DNA from 3 places in the Shewanella sp. SM95 genome. Region 1 is predicted to be linked to each of the others. Evidence: predicted binding sites of a transcription regulator. Region 1 holds the regulator's gene; each other region holds the start of a gene.
The links. The regulator LexA, encoded in region 1, represses DNA repair genes until DNA is damaged. The targets are predictions, from matches to a motif close to TACTGTATNNNNATACAGTA.

Region 1 (5,913 bases):
GAATGGATGACATCCTCTGAAGTCATCAGAAAGCGGATTTTGCGGTTTATCGGTAGAACGAGCGGTTTATCGACTTCCAATAGATAGTTTTCACCCTTGGTTTCGGTGCCTTCAATTTGTGCTCTGGGTGTTGTCAGTATGCTATAAAAATCAATATCTTGATCGAAATAGCTGTAATGCCATTTCCATTGGGACCCCGTGACTTTTACGGTGAGATCGGCGTTGCTGGGATCTTCCATTGCGATTAAAGTTTTTGTCGCTGGAATCGCCATTAAGATCAAAATGATAAATGGCAGAATCGTCCAAGCGATTTCAACTTTAGTGCTTTCGTGAAAGTGGGACGCGACAGCGCCTTTGGATTTTCTGTGGTTGATCATGGCGTAAATCATGACGCCAAAGACCACTAGGCCTATTGCGCAGCAGATATACAAGATGGTCATGTGCAAGTGATAAACCTTGCCACTGATCTCGGTCACGCCAGGGGTCATGTTGAACCGCATGTCCGCGGCGGTCAACGGTGGTGCGAAAAGCACCACGAGTAAACAATACAACAATTGCTTCACAAGACTTCTCCTCTGCCAATTGCGAATAGCAACTACAAAGAAGAGCAACACAGTAAGTCTCAACTCTATGCAAACTCTTCAGTTCCCAAAAAAGCTTTTTTGACTTCAACGTGCGTTGGCGGCTGTTACTTTTAATCAAGTATTGTTACTGCTGGTAATTAGCCACGCTGGCACATACTGCTGAAATAAATCTGTTCTCTATTTTTAGTGGCGCTTCGAGTTCGATAAATACTCGATTCATTGACCACGGAAGGTGATATATCACCACCGACTTAACCAACCATACTTGCTGTTTAAATATTGATCAAGATCACTTATTTATCTAATTATCTGAAAAATTGCCAAAAAAAAGCCTCACATTCATAGGTGAGGCGGCTTTCAAGGTAAAAAATTAAATGAATATTTAATGTACAGCGCTAAAAAAAGATTGCTGACCGAAGAGATTGCCTTGCTCAATGCGTACGTCGGCATGTAAGTGACTGTTTACGTCTTCAAGCACTATACCCATAGCTCGGGCACTTTTAGCCACGATTTGTAGGCGTCGATTATCCCGCGCATCTAATGATTGAGTCCAAGTAATGACTGCACTGGACGTACCACTTGTTAGGGCTTTTTCCATCGCCCACAGGGTTTCGACTTCATCTTTAGCATGTACCAGCAAAACTCTATCCATACGCACACCTGCGCTAGCGAGTGTTTGCTTGTAGCCAATACTTGGAGGGTTGATGAGCACTAACCAACGGCCCTGTTGGCTTAACTGAGCGAGTTGTGCACTCAGATGAATTAATTCTTGGCGACCTTGAGTCTTGGTTGGCATACAGGCGATAGGCGCATGGTGCCAGTCATAGTCGGCATCACGGACTTCATCGAGCCACAAGCCCGGATGGCGGGGGGCATTGCCAAGTAGTTTATTCATAGCCAATCTCCATTACGGATCACACCGACGGCGAGTCCTTCAATTGTTAAACTTTGGAAGCCTAAATCCACTTTAATCGGGGAGTAATCTTCATTTTCGGCATGTAGATAGACTACATTACCTTTTTTTTCGAAACGTTTAACAGTGACATCGTCATCGACTCTAGCGACAACCACTTGACCATTTCTAGCTTGTTCTACTTTATGAACTGCCAGCAAATCACCTTCGAGAATACCGATATTTTTCATGCTGTCGCCCTTTACTCGCAGTAAAAAATCGGCGGCGGGATGAAACATGCTTGGGTCGACTTGGTAGTACTGTTCAACATGTTCTTGGGCGAGGATAGGTTCACCCGCGGCCACTTGGCCGATGAGCGGTAAACCTGTTTCAGTCAAATCTTCGATTTCCGCAGGCAGACGAATGCCTCGAGATGTGCCTGGCATGATCTCAATGCAGCCCTTTTTTGCCAACGCTTTAAGATGTTCTTCAGCCGCATTGGCGCTCTTAAAACCTAAACGGGTTGCGATTTCTGCCCGAGTGGGTGGCATGCCAGTATCGGCAATATTTCGTTTAATTAGCTCTAAAATTTCAGCTTGGCGTGGCGTCAAAGGTCTCATGGTGTTTCCTGTTTTTCTATACAGTTACTGTTAGTATATACAGTATTATTTGCAGCGCAAGTATTAACCACTTTTTAGCTATGTTGGAGAGAATTAGCGAATATTGCCCATAGTCTGGTATTCTATCGGGCTAGTAAACGCACTTAATTGCATAAGAATAATGCCTAAACACGACTCTCTTTGGTTGAAATCATTACGTTGGATCCAAAAACACTTAGTGCACACTATTGTGGTGCCTCAGGATCCCTTTGCCGATCTGAATCTGGATGCTTCCAGACCCCTTGTTTATGTGATGAAAACAGAATCCCTCAGTGACATCGCTGCTTTGAGCGAAATAACGGCTAAGTTAGGCTTACCAAGCCCTTATGAGCCTCTAGTGGCTAATGGTGTGACTGCGCCTCGGGTTGTCTGTCTTCAAGGACGTAAGCCACTGTTTGGCGAACGTGCTGGTAATGAGCCTTTCCTCGAATGCTTTATGCGTTTGTTAGCCGTGCATAAGGAACGTCCTGAATTGGATATTCAACTGGTGCCCGTGAGCTTGTATTGGGGTCGCACGCCAGGGAAAGAAGACGACACTATGAAGGCGGCCGTATTTGAGCGGGAAAACCCGACTTGGTTGCGCAAGTGCTTGATGATTCTGTTCTTAGGTCGACATAACTTCGTGCAGTTTTCGAATGCCGTATCCCTGCGTTACATGGCTGACGAACATGGCACCGACATGGGGATTGCCCATAAGTTAGCACGGGTTGCGCGCGTGCATTTCCGTCGTCAACGTAAGGTAATGACAGGGCCTGTGCTGCCAAACCGCCAAGCACTGTTTCATTCGTTACTCAAATCTGAGTCGCTGCGCAAAGCGATTCAAGAAGAAGCCGCCAGTAAAAAGATTTCTGAGACCCAAGCGCGCGAGACGGCTATTGAGTATCTCGATGAAATCGCTGCCGATTACTCAGACAGTTTAGTGCGTATTGCCGAGCGTTTTTTAACTTGGCTGTGGAACAAGCTTTACAGCGGGATCAACATTAAAGGCGCCGAGCAAGTTCGGCAGTTACACCACGATGGCCACGAGATTGTTTATGTGCCTTGCCATCGCAGCCACATGGATTACCTGCTGTTATCGTATATTTTGTATTATCAAGGCATGGTTCCGCCGCACATTGCTGCCGGCATTAACCTCAATTTCTGGCCCGCGGGACCTATGTTCCGTCGCGGTGGTGCCTTCTTTATCCGCCGTAGTTTTAATGGCAATAAGCTGTACACCGCAGTATTTCGTGAGTATTTAGATCAGCTGTTTGCTAAAGGTTATTCGGTGGAATACTTCTCCGAAGGTGGCCGTTCACGTACTGGCCGTCTGTTGGCGCCGAAAACTGGCATGATCGCCATGACGATGAACAGTGTGCTGCGCGGTATCGAGCGTCCAGTCACGCTAGTGCCTGTGTATTTAGGCTATGACCATGTGATGGAAGTGGCGACGTATCATAAAGAGTTAAGTGGTAAGAAAAAGAAAAAAGAATCTGTGTGGCAGGTGTTTGGTGCGATTCGCAAACTTGGTAATTTCGGCCAAGGTTATGTGAACTTTGGCGAGCCGATTACTCTGCAAAACTTCTTAAATGAGCGCGCGCCAAACTGGCGTACTGAGTTGGCCGATGATCCTGAGCAAAAACCAAGCTGGTTAACGCCAGCGGTAAACGTGCTGGCGAATCGAGTGATGACGAATATTAACGATGCGGCGGCGGCGAGTTCGGTGACCTTGACGAGTTTAGTGTTGTTGGCCACAGATCAAAATGCCTTAGAGCGCAGTCTGCTGGAACGTCAGCTTGATCTGTATCTGACTCTACTCAAAAAAGTGCCTTACACTACTTATACTTCGGTTGCCGAAGGTGATGGTAAGCATTTAGTGCAGCAAGGTTTAGAGCTGAACAAGTTTGTTGTTTGCGCCGATCCTTTAGGTGAAATTGTGTCTATCGAGACGAGTCAGGCAGTGTCTATGACTTACTATCGTAACAATATCATCCACTTATTTATTGTACCGTCATTAATTGCGAGTTGTTTAACGCATAATGAGCAGATCCCGCGTCAGCAAGTTGTGTCAATCGTTGCCGATTTTTATCCACTGCTGAAAGCCGAACTCTTCATGGGCATTAAGGATGTACCTGCCTATGTCAATCAAGTGCTGGATTTCTTCATTGAACAAGGGTTAGTGGTTGAGACTGATACCTTAACTGTCGTGCCTGAACACACTAGCCAACTATTATTGTTAGCCAGTTCAGTGAGCGAAACTCTGCAACGCTATGCCATTATCTTCAATCTGTTAGCGAACAGACCTAAGATGGAGCGCTCAGAACTTGAGTCTGAGAGTCATCTACTTGCCCAGCGTTTAGGCGCTTTGCATGGCATTACTGCGCCAGAGTTCTACGATAAGAAACTTTACGGCACCTTGAGCGTTAAGCTCAAAGAATTGGGATATCTAGCGGATAACCAAGATAAGTCCAATATCAATCGCATACGAGATCAAGCCAATAGCTTATTACGTCCGTCAGTGAAACAAACGATAGTGGCGAGTGTCACCGCGGAGCATACAGTTTAATGGCAAATCATATGAATGCGGCTAAGCATAAGCCCGCAGGTAAGTCCTTGCTCGGCGGCGCCATGATTATTGCTGGCACGACCGTAGGTGCTGGGATGTTTTCTCTGCCCGTGGTCGGTGCAGGTATGTGGTTTGGCTATTCGATTTTAATGTTATTGGGCATTTGGTTTTGCATGTTGATGTCGGGCTTATTGCTACTCGAAACCAATTTGCATTTCGAACCGGGTGCTAGCTTCGATACTTTAAGCAAGCAAACCTTAGGGCAGTTTTGGCGGATAGTGAACGGCGTTTCCATCGCGTTCGTGCTGTATATTTTGACCTATGCCTATATCAGCGGCGGTGGCTCGATTGTGAATCACAGCTTGCAGGGCATGGGAATTGAGTTACCGCAAAGTGTGGCAGGGCTAGTGTTTGCCATAGTATTGGCGAGCATAGTGTTGATCAGCACTAAGGCCGTGGATCGCATTACCACGATTATGCTCGGCGGTATGATCATTACCTTCTTCCTCGCGATCGGCAATTTATTGATCGAAATTGATGTGACTAAGTTGCTCGAACCCGATGGTAATAACAGCTTTTCACCTTATCTGTGGGCGGCGCTGCCCTTTGGTCTCGCCAGTTTTGGTTACCATGGTAACGTTCCCAGCTTAGTGAAGTATTACGGCAAAGATTCCTCCACCATTATCAAGGCGATTTTCGTCGGCACCTTTATCGCACTGGTGATTTATGCCTGTTGGTTAGCGGCAACTATGGGCAATATTCCCCGCAGCCAGTTTATCGACATTATTGCCCAAGGCGGCAATATGGGTGTGTTGGTGGGCGCTTTGTCTGAGGTGATGGCGAGTAGCTGGTTAAACAGTATGTTGACCTTGTTTGCCAACTTGGCTGTGGCTTCATCTTTCTTAGGGGTGACCTTAGGTTTGTTCGATTATCTCGCCGATTTGTTTGGTTTTGATGATTCACGCTCTGGCCGAATGAAAACCGCGTTAGTGACCTTTGTGCCGCCAACGATTTTAGGATTACTGTTTCCCGATGGCTTCTTGGTGGCGATTGGCTTTGCGGCATTAGCGGCAACTGTATGGGCGGTAATTGTCCCGGCGCTGATGGCCTATAAATCGCGGCAGTTGTTCCCCGATAGCACAGGTTTTAGAGTGATAGGCGGTACACCGCTGATTATTCTTGTGGTGTTATTTGGCATAGTCACGGGTGCATGTCATCTGCTCGCGATGGCAA
Region 2 (5,913 bases), on a different contig from region 1:
TCAGCGTCAGATCCTCGATGGCGGATTTTTAGAACTAGTGCGTTATGGCGTGCGCGGTGCAACAGACAAGCTCATCAATCAAAGTCTTCAACTGATTGATAATACAGAGCTTGAGCACAACCTACGCATAAAATACGAGTTTACCGCCAAAGATGGCAGCACTATCCCAGGCTTTAGACGTTATGGCAACGACGGCTACGGTGAGGATACGGTTTCTGGCAATAACTACGCAGAATCCGGCAGCAACAGCGCCAATCAACGTGGCCGAGTCTGGCCCTTCTTCACCGGCGAGCGCGGTCATTTTGAATTAGCACTCGCCCAAGCGAAAGGCGAGCTAACAGGCAATAACGCCCAGCAAACCAAGCTGCAGTTGATCAACACCTATGTGCAGGGCATGGAAACGTTTGCGAATGCTGGCATGATGTTACCCGAGCAAGCGTGGGACGGTGTCGGCGACGCCACCCGTTATCATTACCAACTCGGACAAGGCACCAACTCTGCCACACCGCTTGCCTGGACCCATGCCGAATACATCAAACTGGTGCGCTCAATGACCGATGGCCAAGTCTGGGATTATTACCCTATCGTCCCATCGGCATTGAAATGACAAGTTGAAATAGCCAATTAAAATAGCCAATTAAAATAGCGCATTAGCTTAACGATACTTTGATAAATTGCAGGCTAGAACAGCATCCTAGATATTGTTCTAGCTTTTTTATAGACGGTTTTATGATGCCTGATTTAGCGCCCGCTTTTCATCGGCTTATGCTGCGGGTAATCTTGCGGCGTGCAACCAAATTGCATTTTAAAGGCGGCACTGAAACTGCTGACACTCAAATAACCTAAACTATGGGCCACCATAGTTGTGCTCTCCCCTTGGCTTAAGCTCTCAAGCGAATTTAACAAACGAAATCTTTGTCGCCATTGTCGATAAGTAAGCCCAGTTTCAGCTTTGAATAGTCGCTCAATCGTTCTCACACTCGCGCCGCCCATTTCGGCTAACTCAGTCAGTGAGTAACTCACTTTTGGACGTCGGATCAGCGTTTGGATCAAGCGGCTGAGTCTTGGATCTGAGCCTGCGGGTAAATGGGCATCCAGACTGTCCAGAGTTTGGAGCTCATCGATGGCAACCAAACCCAGCCGATGCAGTTGTCCACTGTCCATAAGATGTGAACTTTCACAAAGTTTAAGCACTAATTCGCGCATCAGCGCTGTCATAGTCACCATCACCACTTGTGTATCCTGTGGCCTAACGCCATAACTAGGGTCAATATAAATATTGCGAGTATGGGCGTGGGTTTCACTGTTCACTTGATGGGGCAAATTGTAAGGGATCCAAACGGCATGGGTTGAGGGTACCACCCAAACGGCATTTTCACTGCGAACACGTAACAAACCTTTGGCGGCCCAAAGTAGCTGACCCCGCGGGTGCGAGTGAGGCTCGATGCCCGCTTCCGCCGCCATATTGCGAGTATGGGTCAGCACGGGCCGATTGGCATCTATGATAAACGCCGCATCACTGGGTGTTAACAATGTCGCTTTAGGAACATACTTTGACATATTACCTTCTTAAAACGCCAAACCAAGTCAGTTATCTTAGTAGGCATCTTTTACGTATTCAACCCAATAGGTCAGTAAACATGAAACGTTTTATTGGCGTTAAACAGCTAGTGTGTTTCAGTGCACTGTTGATCGCTACTTTACTTGCGCTTTTTCCGCTAAGTCAGCATCCCGCGATGTTTTCCTACAGCGCAGGCGTAGTGTTAGTGACCTTGATGTTTTGGAGCACAGGTTTCTTCCCGCCCTTTATGGCGGGGTTAATCTTTTTTGCCCTTGCCACCATTTTTAAACTCATTGAGCCGAGTATACTTTTCTCCGGATTCGGCTCAACTGCGGTGTGGTTAATCATTTCGGGGTTTGTGATCGGCAGTGCCATCACTCAGTCTGGCTTAAGTCGCAGAATGGCCAGTTTGATTGCCCCCATACTGACCTCAAGTTATCCACGCTTGATTGCGGGTTTGGTCTTTAGTGCCGTGCTGCTTGGCTTTGTGATGCCCTCATCCGTTGGCCGTGCAGTGGTCATGGTGCCAATTGGTATGGCGTTAGCTGAGCAAGTCGGTTTTGCTCGTGGTAGCCATGGGCGGATAGGCATTGCGACCGCCTTGGCACTGGCGTGTAACATGCCCAGTTTTGCCGTGTTGCCCGCGAATATTCCCAACATGATATTAGCGGGTTCCAGTGAGAATCTATTCAATATCCACTTTGGTTATACTGAGTATCTCTTATTGCATTTTCCAATCCTTGGTTTACTCAAATCGATATTGATTGTGGCGCTAGTTATCTTCCTATTTCCTGCAAAAATTGATAAAAATCAGCCTGAACGCGTTATTGAAAAAGAAGCTTATAACCTTGGTATTCAAAAGAAAGTTGCACTGTTACTGGCGATTACTTTGCTCTTTTGGGTGACTGACTCGCTGCACGGCATCAACCCCGCTTGGGTAGGATTAACAACGGCTATCTTGTTATTGCTCCCAAAATGGGGAGTGCTTGAGCCTAAGAGTTTTAATAGTTCAGTGGATTTGTCGACCGTCATTTTTGTCGCGGCGGCCTTAGGTCTGGGAGCATTGGTCAATCATTCCGGGCTCGGCACTGCGCTAGGTCAACTGTTCAGTGAATGGTTACCCTTGCAGCAAGGGGCATCGTTCCTGAATTTTATGTCGTTATCGTTAATCGCGACGCTAACAGGATTAGTGGCAACGGTTCCAGGCGTGCCGACTGTGTTATCCCCCATGGCGGCAGACTTTGCCAATGCAACTGGCTTCTCCACCCCTGCGGTATTAATGACGCAGGTGATCGGGTTTTCAACCGTGATTTTTCCTTATCAGGTGGCTCCTTTGATTTTGGCGATGCAATTATCCCAAGAGCCATTAACTAAACTACTTCGCATCACCTTACCTCTAGCGGCAATAACTCTAGTTGCACTCATGCCACTGGATTATTTATGGTGGCTATGGCTCGGTTGGATTAACTAAATTGCGTTAACTAAAGCGGGTTAACTAAAGTGCGTTAACTGAATTAAATGGACGAAACGCTCACCCTTGGCGATATTCAAGCCGTCAAGGGTGCTTTAGAGCAGCCATCATCAATTGCTCAGCACTCGACAGCACTTGGGTCGATAACATAACTCTCCCCACATAAATTCTTTCGATAAGCTTCGTAGTTAGACTATACTGTTTATATGTACAGTGTATTGTGATTTATTATGATGCTTCTAGGCCGCTTCGCCAAACATACCCAATATCAGCTCTCGTTATTTAGCTCCTTGATTGCCGCAGGATTTCCGTCACCGGCCCAAGACTATGTAGAACAAACATTAGATCTCAATGAGTTATGCATCAAACACCCTGCCGCCACGTTTTTTGTCAAAGTCCAAGGGGATTCGATGATCGAAGCGGGGATTTTCTCCGGTGATATTTTGGTGGTAGATCGCTCACTACAGCCAGCCCACGGTGATACCGTTGTCGCAGCGGTGAACGGTGAGTTTACCGTAAAGCAATTACAGCTACGCCCTGTGGTGCAATTGCTACCACGTAATGCCTTATTCTCCCCGATTGCCATCAATGATGAGTCTGAGTTAAACATCTTTGGGGTGGTGACCAACGTGGTAAAAAAGCTCAAATGACGCCCTCATTATTTGCCCTCGTCGATTGCAATAATTTTTATGCCTCCTGTGAGCGGATGTTTAGGCCAGATTTGATTGGTAGGCCGATTGTGGTGTTATCCAACAACGATGGCTGCGTCGTCGCCCGCTCGGCAGAGGCAAAACACCTTGGCATCAAGATGGCGGTGCCTGTGTATCAAATCGCAAACCAACTCCGCCAGCATCAGGTTGCGGTATTCTCCTCTAACTATGCCCTCTACGCCGACATATCAAATAGAGTCATGACCACCTTAGAGCAAATGGTACCGAAAGTAGAAGTGTATAGTATTGATGAAGCGTTTTTAGACCTTTCTCGTCTCGATAAATGCACTGATATTCATCAGCTTGCACTTGATATTTATCACCGAATACCGCAGTGGATTGGGATCAGCGTTTGCGTCGGCATTGGACCGACAAAAACCCTGGCTAAACTGGCAAACCATGCCGCGAAACGCTATCCCGCGACGCGGGGCGTGGTTGACTTGCGCGACCGTGAACGCCAACGACGACTGATGGCGCTTATCCCTGTCGACGAAGTCTGGGGAATAGGCCGTAGGCTTACAAAACGCTTGAACATCATGGGCATAAATACCGCGTTGCAATTGGCGGATGCGCATCCAAAGCTTATCCGCGACACCTTTTCGGTCACCGTTGAGCGCACGGTACGCGAACTTAACGGCATTGCCTGTGATGACATACAAGAGGTCGCCGCCACTAAGCAACAAATTATCAGCTCCCGATCCTTTGGCAGTCGTATTGATAATTTAGAAGCGATGCAACAGGCGATCAATGAGTACACTTTTAGGGCCTGTGAAAAACTACGTTCCGAGCGCCAATACGCTAAAGCGATGTCAGTATTTGTGCGTACTAGCCCTTTTAGCGATGCAACTCCCCAGTACAGCAAATCGCTGTCGGGCAGTTTAGTTCGCCCCAGCAATGATACACGGGATTTTGTCACCCTTGGCCAAAGCCTACTGCAACGCATTTGGCGTGAAGGTCATGCCTATGCAAAAGCAGGGGTTATGTTAGGGGATTTTTTTGGTGCAGGCGTGTTTCAGCTCGGATTATTCGATGACGTCACACCTAGGCCTAAAAGCAAGGAGTTGATGCAATTACTCGATAAAGTGAACCACAGCGGTCATGGAAAAATTTGGTTTGCAGGACAAGGTATTGACCCGACTTGGGGAATGAAGCGTGAGCAGCTTTCCCCACGTTACACCACCCAATGGGCACAATTGCCCATAGTGAAATAATCAGCAAATCCAGTGGCTAAATGACCGCCTGCGAATTACAGACCCCACCTAACTCTAAACTAACTCTAAACTCCATATAGCACTAAAACCCATCTAGATCTAAAAAACATATAGCGCTAAGCCCGTCGGGCGTTAACGCTAAAACGGTATTAACATATACCAAGCTTTGTCTCATTCCGCCTTAACACTCTTCATCGCTGAGATCTTCAAAGTACCAGTAGCCTAGATTCACCCACTCGGTAAGCTGCGTGAGTAAGTCAGCATGGGCTAACCAAGGCGCTAAGGCAGCTTTATCCAACTGATTGCTATCACATAGTAGTGGGATCACTGCAGCCAATTCGGCTGAAAGTTGATACTTATCACCATTAATATAGACAACGCCCTGTGCCACATGAATATCAAAATACAAACAGCGCAGTCCGCCGAGGCGAATAAGCGGCTGCTCATCAAACCAAGCCAGCACTTCGTCTTGAGTGATGTCCAATGGCTCATCGGGTAAATCTAAGGCGCATTTTGACTGAGTTAAATAGCGACCCGAAAACTCGCTCACCAGTTCATCGGTTAACATATTAGTCAGTTGCGTACGTAACCGCGCTAAATCACGATTATCAACACAACCACTGCGCGTTGTCTGCTCGCGGTCTGGATCTTCAATCTGCTGTGTGCCTAAATCTTGCTCAGACAGATGATCGGCCAAAGCACTTACCATATCTTTGGCGGAAGCTGTACGATAACCTACTGAAAAACTTAAAGACTGTTCTAAGGTTATGCCGTCATGGGGGAATCCAGGGGGAATATAAAGGATGTCGCCGGGCAACAACTCAGTATCGATAATCGGTTCAAAGGCTTCTGTGTGCAGCAAAGCAGGATGCGCGGCAAACTCTTTGTGCGGTCCCAGATCGCCTACGCGCCAGCGGCGACGTCCCGAACCTTGGCAAATAAACACATCATACAGATCGA
Region 3 (5,913 bases), on a different contig from region 1:
AAAGTTTGTGTCCTTTTTGTTCTAAACGATACAAAAAAAGCCAGTGAGAAATCACTGGCTTTTTAATGGTTTATATTTGCTTAACGGATCATAGTGGTAACGTCTACGTATTTATGCGTTGCGCTGTTTCAGTCATTACATTTTCTTCAGCGTGCTTACGTTCAACCCAGTAATCCGCATTTTTAATACCCAGTTTTACCGGATCAAAAAGTGGCTCAATGCCAAGTGCCTGCTGTGATTCATAATCTTTAAGGCAAGTGAATGCGGTTTTCCTTAATAGAATAATGGCAATAATATTGAGCCATGCCATCAGTCCGACACCAATGTCACCCATTCCCCAAGCCATATCAGCCGTTTTAACTGTGCCGTATACGGTTGAGCCAATGATCACGACTTTGAGAACGACCATGAACCAAGGATGATTTACTTTACGGTTAATATAGGCAATGTTGGTCTCGGCAATGTAGTAATAAGCTACTATGGTCGTAAAGGCGAAGAAGAACAGTGCGATAGCCACAAAGATATTGCCAAATCCTGGCATCATACTTTCCATTGCCGTTTGTACGTAGCCAGGTCCTGCAGCGACTCCGGCAATGCCAGTATAGAGCGCCGCACCGTCTGGGCCCTGAACATTATACAGTCCTGTAATGAGCAGCATGAAACCTGTTGCAGAGCAAACGAATAAGGTGTCGATATACACAGAAAAAGCTTGAACTAACCCTTGTTTGGCAGGATGGCTTACCGCCGCTGCAGATGAGGCATGTGGCGCTGTACCTTGACCCGCTTCGTTGGAGTAAATACCCCGCTTTACCCCCCACATGATGGCTAAGCCTAAAATGGCACCAAAACCCGCATCAAAGCCAAAGGCACTTTTGATAATTAACCATAAAATACCCGGTAGCTGGCCAATATTTAGCGCTATGATGACACAAGCCACTATGATGTAACCCAGTGCCATAAAGGGGACGACGGCACTGGCAAAGTGAGCGATACGTTTTACACCGCCAAAAATGATAAAACCAAGAAGCATAGCCAGTATGGCTGCAGTCACATTAGGATCTATGTTGAAAGCGGTTTTTAAACTTGAACCAATCGAGTTAGCTTGTACGCCTGGCAGCAGGATCCCGCAGGCAAATATGGTCGCAATTGCAAATACCCATGCATACCATTTCATGCCTAAGCCTTTTTCAATATAAAAAGCAGGCCCACCACGATACTCGCCATTGATTTTTTCTTTATAGACTTGACCTAAGGTCGATTCAACGAAGGCGGAGCTGGCACCGAGAAAGGCAACCATCCACATCCAAAATAAAGCGCCAGGACCACCAAAGGTGATTGCTGTGGCAACCCCTGCAATGTTACCTGTACCGACTCGGCCCGCTAATGTCATTGCGAGTGCTTGAAAAGACGACACCCCCGCATCAGTACTCTTACCATCAAACATCAGGCGGATCATTTCTGGCAGATGGCGCAGCTGTAAAAATCGAGTGCGAAGGGAGAAATAGAGCCCGACACCTAGGCAAAGAAAAATAAGTGCAGGGCTCCAAATTACACTATTGATCGCGTTGACAATCTCATTCATAGACTCCGATTCCTTTATTGTGTTGTTTTAGCAGAGTTTTTAGGTTTACGGTTATTCAACTGATGTTGAGTTAGGACATTCACTTTTGATTAAGACATTTTTTGTAAATATCCAAGATACTCAACATAACTATTTTTTAGGGAGCTTCATAGTTAAAGTGTTAAATATTTGAAACCAATGTGTTTTGAAATTGAGTTTTAGCACGGATAAATAGAGCGGAGGGGCGAGTTAACTCGAAATACGGTAGTGATTTATTATGAATGTCAGTTATCCCATTACCCAAAGTAGCATCCACACGCCGAATAAGCTGCTTAAGCTATGGCGCGTGATTTGGTGGCTGAGTAATAGAGATACACTCACAGCAATAGGAATGACGAGAATGAATCCCCATGCTAACGGCATATCGATGATTTTCATTTGTCCCAGCCAGGTACTGGTGAGCATGCTTATTGCGAGTAACATTAAGCTATGGAATATCAATAACTGATTGAATCTTAATATTAATGCTGGAGTTATTGTCATAGCCTGTCGCGCATTTATTGCAAACTGTTTCATAGTCACTCCTTAGTCATTTAGTGTATCTTATGCCTTGTTGAGAATCATTCGCAATTGAATTTACACTTAAGCTTTTACATTTAAGCTCGGTTTACTACAGAAATTTGCACTCAACTGGCGTTTGGGCTAAATTATACTGTAATTATATCCAGTGCTTGGTGTTTGTATGATTCTCTATATCGCAGAAAAACCTAGCCTAGGGCGGGCCATTGCCGATGTATTGCCTAAACCCCATAAAAAAGGCGATGGATTTATCGAAGCCGCCAATGGCGATTGTGTGTCTTGGTGCGTTGGCCACTTGCTCGAGCAAGCAGAACCTGATGCCTATAATCCCGAATTTAAGTCTTGGAAATTCGAGCATTTGCCAATAGTGCCAGACAAGTGGCAACTAAAACCTAAGGCTGCGACCCGCAGCCAACTCACAGTGCTAAAACGATTAGTCAAACAAGCTAACACGCTGGTTAACGCGGGCGATCCCGACCGCGAAGGGCAGTTACTCGTGGATGAAGTGATTGCCTATCTTGGCGTGACGGGGGACAAGCTACATCAAACCCAGCGTTTACTGATCAGTGACTTAAACCCACAAGCTGTAAAACGGGCTCTAACGCAGCTACGCAGCAATCGCGAGTTTATTCCTTTATCCACATCGGCCTTAGCCCGCAGTCGTGCCGATTGGCTCTATGGCATGAATATGACGCGTGCGTACACCATCCAAGGTAAAAAGGTCGGTTATCAAGGCGTGTTATCCGTCGGCCGAGTACAAACGCCATTGCTTGGGCTAGTGGTGCGCCGTGATGAAGAGATTGCTCACTTTCAATCTAAACCTTTTTATGAAGTACTGGCGCATTTGGCGACCGAGAAGCAAGAAACCTTCAGCGCCAAGTGGCAACCTAGCGAAGCTTGTCAGCCTTATATGGATGAAGAAGGACGAGTGTTAGTGAGAGGGTTAGCGCAAAATGTGGTGAGTCGCATCAGTGATAAACCCGCTTTAGTCACTCAATTAGTGGCTAAGGACAAGAAACAGAATCCACCATTGCCCTACAGCTTATCCGCGTTGCAAATTGATGCGGCGAAACGGTTTGGTATGAGTGCTAAGGATGTGCTCGATACCTGCCAAAGTTTGTATGAACGTCATAAACTCATTACTTACCCACGCTCCGACAGTCGTTATTTACCCGTTGAGCAACATAATCTTGCGCCTTCGGTACTTAAGGCGATAAGTGACGGTGCTACTGAGTTATTGCAAGGTGCTGATGTACCCGATCCCCGTCTTAAATCTAAAGCATGGGATGATAAAAAAGTGGACGCCCATCACGCAATCGTCCCCACTGAGAAGACGGCTAACTTATCTAGCTTGAGTCAGCGTGAGAGGCAGTTATATCTTCATGTTGCTCGCCAGTACTTAGCACAGTTTTATCCGGCTTATTGTTACAGTGAAACCACAGTGCAAGTGACAATCGAGGGTGGCTTATTTAATACCAAGGCGCGTCAGGATAAATCCCTCGGCTGGAAGCAACTCTTTGCCCGCCAAGAGCCAAATGGCAGTAAGGCGAGTGGCAACAAGTCGACGGAAGAAAGCACAGGTAAGGACGATGAGGAGAATGACGAGTTTATCGGCCAATTACCGCCTTTGAAATTGGGACAGGCTTTGCATTGTACTCGAGGCGAATTGTTGGAGAAAAATACTCAACCACCAAAGGCCTTTACCGATGCCACTTTACTCGGTGCTATGACGGGTATTAGCCGTTATGTGACCGATCCTGAGATCCGTAAAATTCTTAAAGAAACCGACGGATTAGGTACAGAGGCTACCCGTGCAGGTATTATCGAATTGCTGTTCAAACGCGGTTTTTTACAACGCTTAGGTAAATCTATTGTCTCGACAGACGTGGGGAAAGGATTGATTAACAGCTTGCCCGCGAGTGCGACTACGCCGGATATGACAGCGCTTTGGGAAGCGAGCTTGAACGGCATTTGCCATAAAGAAACCTCTTATCAAGCCTTTATGCAACCACTGCTCGGCACCTTATCCACGCTTATCCAGAATGCAGGCGCACAACTGCCAACCGCGCTTAATGGTTTACAAGGCCAAGGTTATCGTAAAACGGCAAGTAATAAATCTGGTTATCGTAAGTCGCCTTACCGCAAAGCCTCGAGTTCGGCAAAACGGGCAGGCACTACAAGTACAGCTAAAAGCAGTGTTAAGAAGTCAGTGGCTAGTACTGGCGCAAGGAGTCAAACACGCAAAGTGGCTACAGAGGTTTAATCGTCACGAGTGCGTTGTGATTCTGTTGTAGGGGGATATTCGACCTTAAGCTATAACACTTTCATAGCACTGAATTTGGGCAAAAAAAAAAGAGTAAACCAAAACGGTTTACTCATACGGAAATGGGTCGTTAAAGCTTGCCAAAATCACTAAATTGATGAGGAGCAGGCATATAATCTCAGCATTAACTTAATTAGCCCTTAAAGCTCATATTTATCTTAGGGTGTCGCCTCGGTTTAAGCTGATGAGTTTATCCAGTATGCGTTCTCCATCCATGCGGATGCCGTTATGTTCATATTCTGATGTTAACCAATACTTTAGCCTGCCAACTTGTTTTGTGGTTTCTAAACTGTATTGCATCTCTACAAACATATCTTCACTGTAAATGGCCGCTGCAACGGGGACTCGGTTTTGTGCCAGTTGCTCTAGATTGTAAAGTGTTGGCCAATCTGATTTATGGGCAAGGATTTCTGCCACGGCTTTAAGCGGCACTAAGTGACTAAATTGGTCAAACATCCATGGGTATATCATCTCACCTGTGAATAAAAACGGTTTACCTTGTTGATAGTTAAAGGCGGGGAATTGCTGTCTAACCCTGTGTGCCGACCATTGTGAAGCCGAGTGTTGACAGTAGATGGCTTCATGCAACAGGGCAAAAATCGGGTTAGTGTTGTAATCGAGCATTTGACCGAAATGATTTAAAAATAACGGGTTAACGACTGTCCCTGAAGCCGTGTTGATCAAGGCTTGCTCAAGCAAATAATAAACCGATTCAGGCCCTTGCTCCATTCCGATATTAATACCCAGCAACTGCAGCATTTCAACCGTGAGGCGTTCACCCGTTGCCAAATACACTTCATTTTCAAGCAAATGTTTTGCTAAGCGAGTGACGAGATGTTGAGCATCGTGGAAGCGTTGGAAAAATTGTTTATTCTTCGCCAGTACGCGTTGATAAGTCGCAAGATAGACGTCGTCGCTGCTACGGGTTAATGATGGTATGCCACCCGTGATATAGGCTTCGCTGACGCCTTGAGGGGCGGTGCTTAAATAATGTAACACGCAAAATCCCCCGAAACTTTGGCCGAGAATTGCCCACTTATCGGCGGGACAAAGCTGGGCACGAATCGTTTCGGCATCACGAATGATATTGTCAGCCCTGAAATGGCTTAGGTAATCCGCTTGAGCTGCGGGATCTAAGTGTTGCAGGCTTTGGTAATTAATCGGTGTTGATAAGCCTGTACCACGTTGATCGAGTAATAACACTCGATATTCTTTTAATGCGCGGCGGATCCAGCCGCTGTTGCTGGCGGGACGCATGGCCGCAAATCCAGGGCCGCCTTGAAAAAATACGATATAAGGTAGTTTTTTATCTTTGTTTTCTGGGCTACAGAGTTCTCTGGCAAACACTTGGATTTGCTCTGCAATTGGATTTTGATAGTTGAGGGGCAAGGTAAAAGTGTGTTTTTTCGCCAGCACTCCGGCGAGAATAATATCGGGTTTCATCAAACAA

Region 2: the regulator LexA is predicted to act here: its motif matches at 3,229-3,248, upstream of umuD (translesion error-prone DNA polymerase V autoproteolytic subunit).
Region 3: the regulator LexA is predicted to act here: its motif matches at 2,272-2,291, upstream of L5M29_RS06015 (DNA topoisomerase III).

Annotation. Positions count from the first base shown of each region.
Region 1 covers NZ_JAKKSE010000014.1:88,388-94,300, reverse strand. The annotation lists gene coxB (cytochrome c oxidase subunit II) at 1-563, opposite strand, end outside; gene L5M29_RS15345 (cell division inhibitor SulA) at 967-1,479, opposite strand; gene lexA (transcriptional repressor LexA) at 1,476-2,096, opposite strand; gene plsB (glycerol-3-phosphate 1-O-acyltransferase PlsB) at 2,257-4,680, shown strand; gene mtr (tryptophan permease) at 4,680-5,913, shown strand, end outside.
Region 2 covers NZ_JAKKSE010000005.1:63,476-69,388, reverse strand. The annotation lists gene L5M29_RS08420 (glycoside hydrolase family 15 protein) at 1-607, shown strand, start outside; gene L5M29_RS08415 (AraC family transcriptional regulator) at 742-1,560, opposite strand; gene L5M29_RS08410 (SLC13 family permease) at 1,641-3,032, shown strand; gene umuD (translesion error-prone DNA polymerase V autoproteolytic subunit) at 3,263-3,682, shown strand; gene umuC (translesion error-prone DNA polymerase V subunit UmuC) at 3,679-4,953, shown strand; gene L5M29_RS08395 (cupin domain-containing protein) at 5,135-5,913, opposite strand, start outside.
Region 3 covers NZ_JAKKSE010000003.1:160,852-166,764, forward strand. The annotation lists gene L5M29_RS06005 (alanine/glycine:cation symporter family protein) at 104-1,582, opposite strand; gene L5M29_RS06010 (hypothetical protein) at 1,850-2,137, opposite strand; gene L5M29_RS06015 (DNA topoisomerase III) at 2,304-4,403, shown strand; gene L5M29_RS06020 (alpha/beta hydrolase) at 4,617-5,906, opposite strand.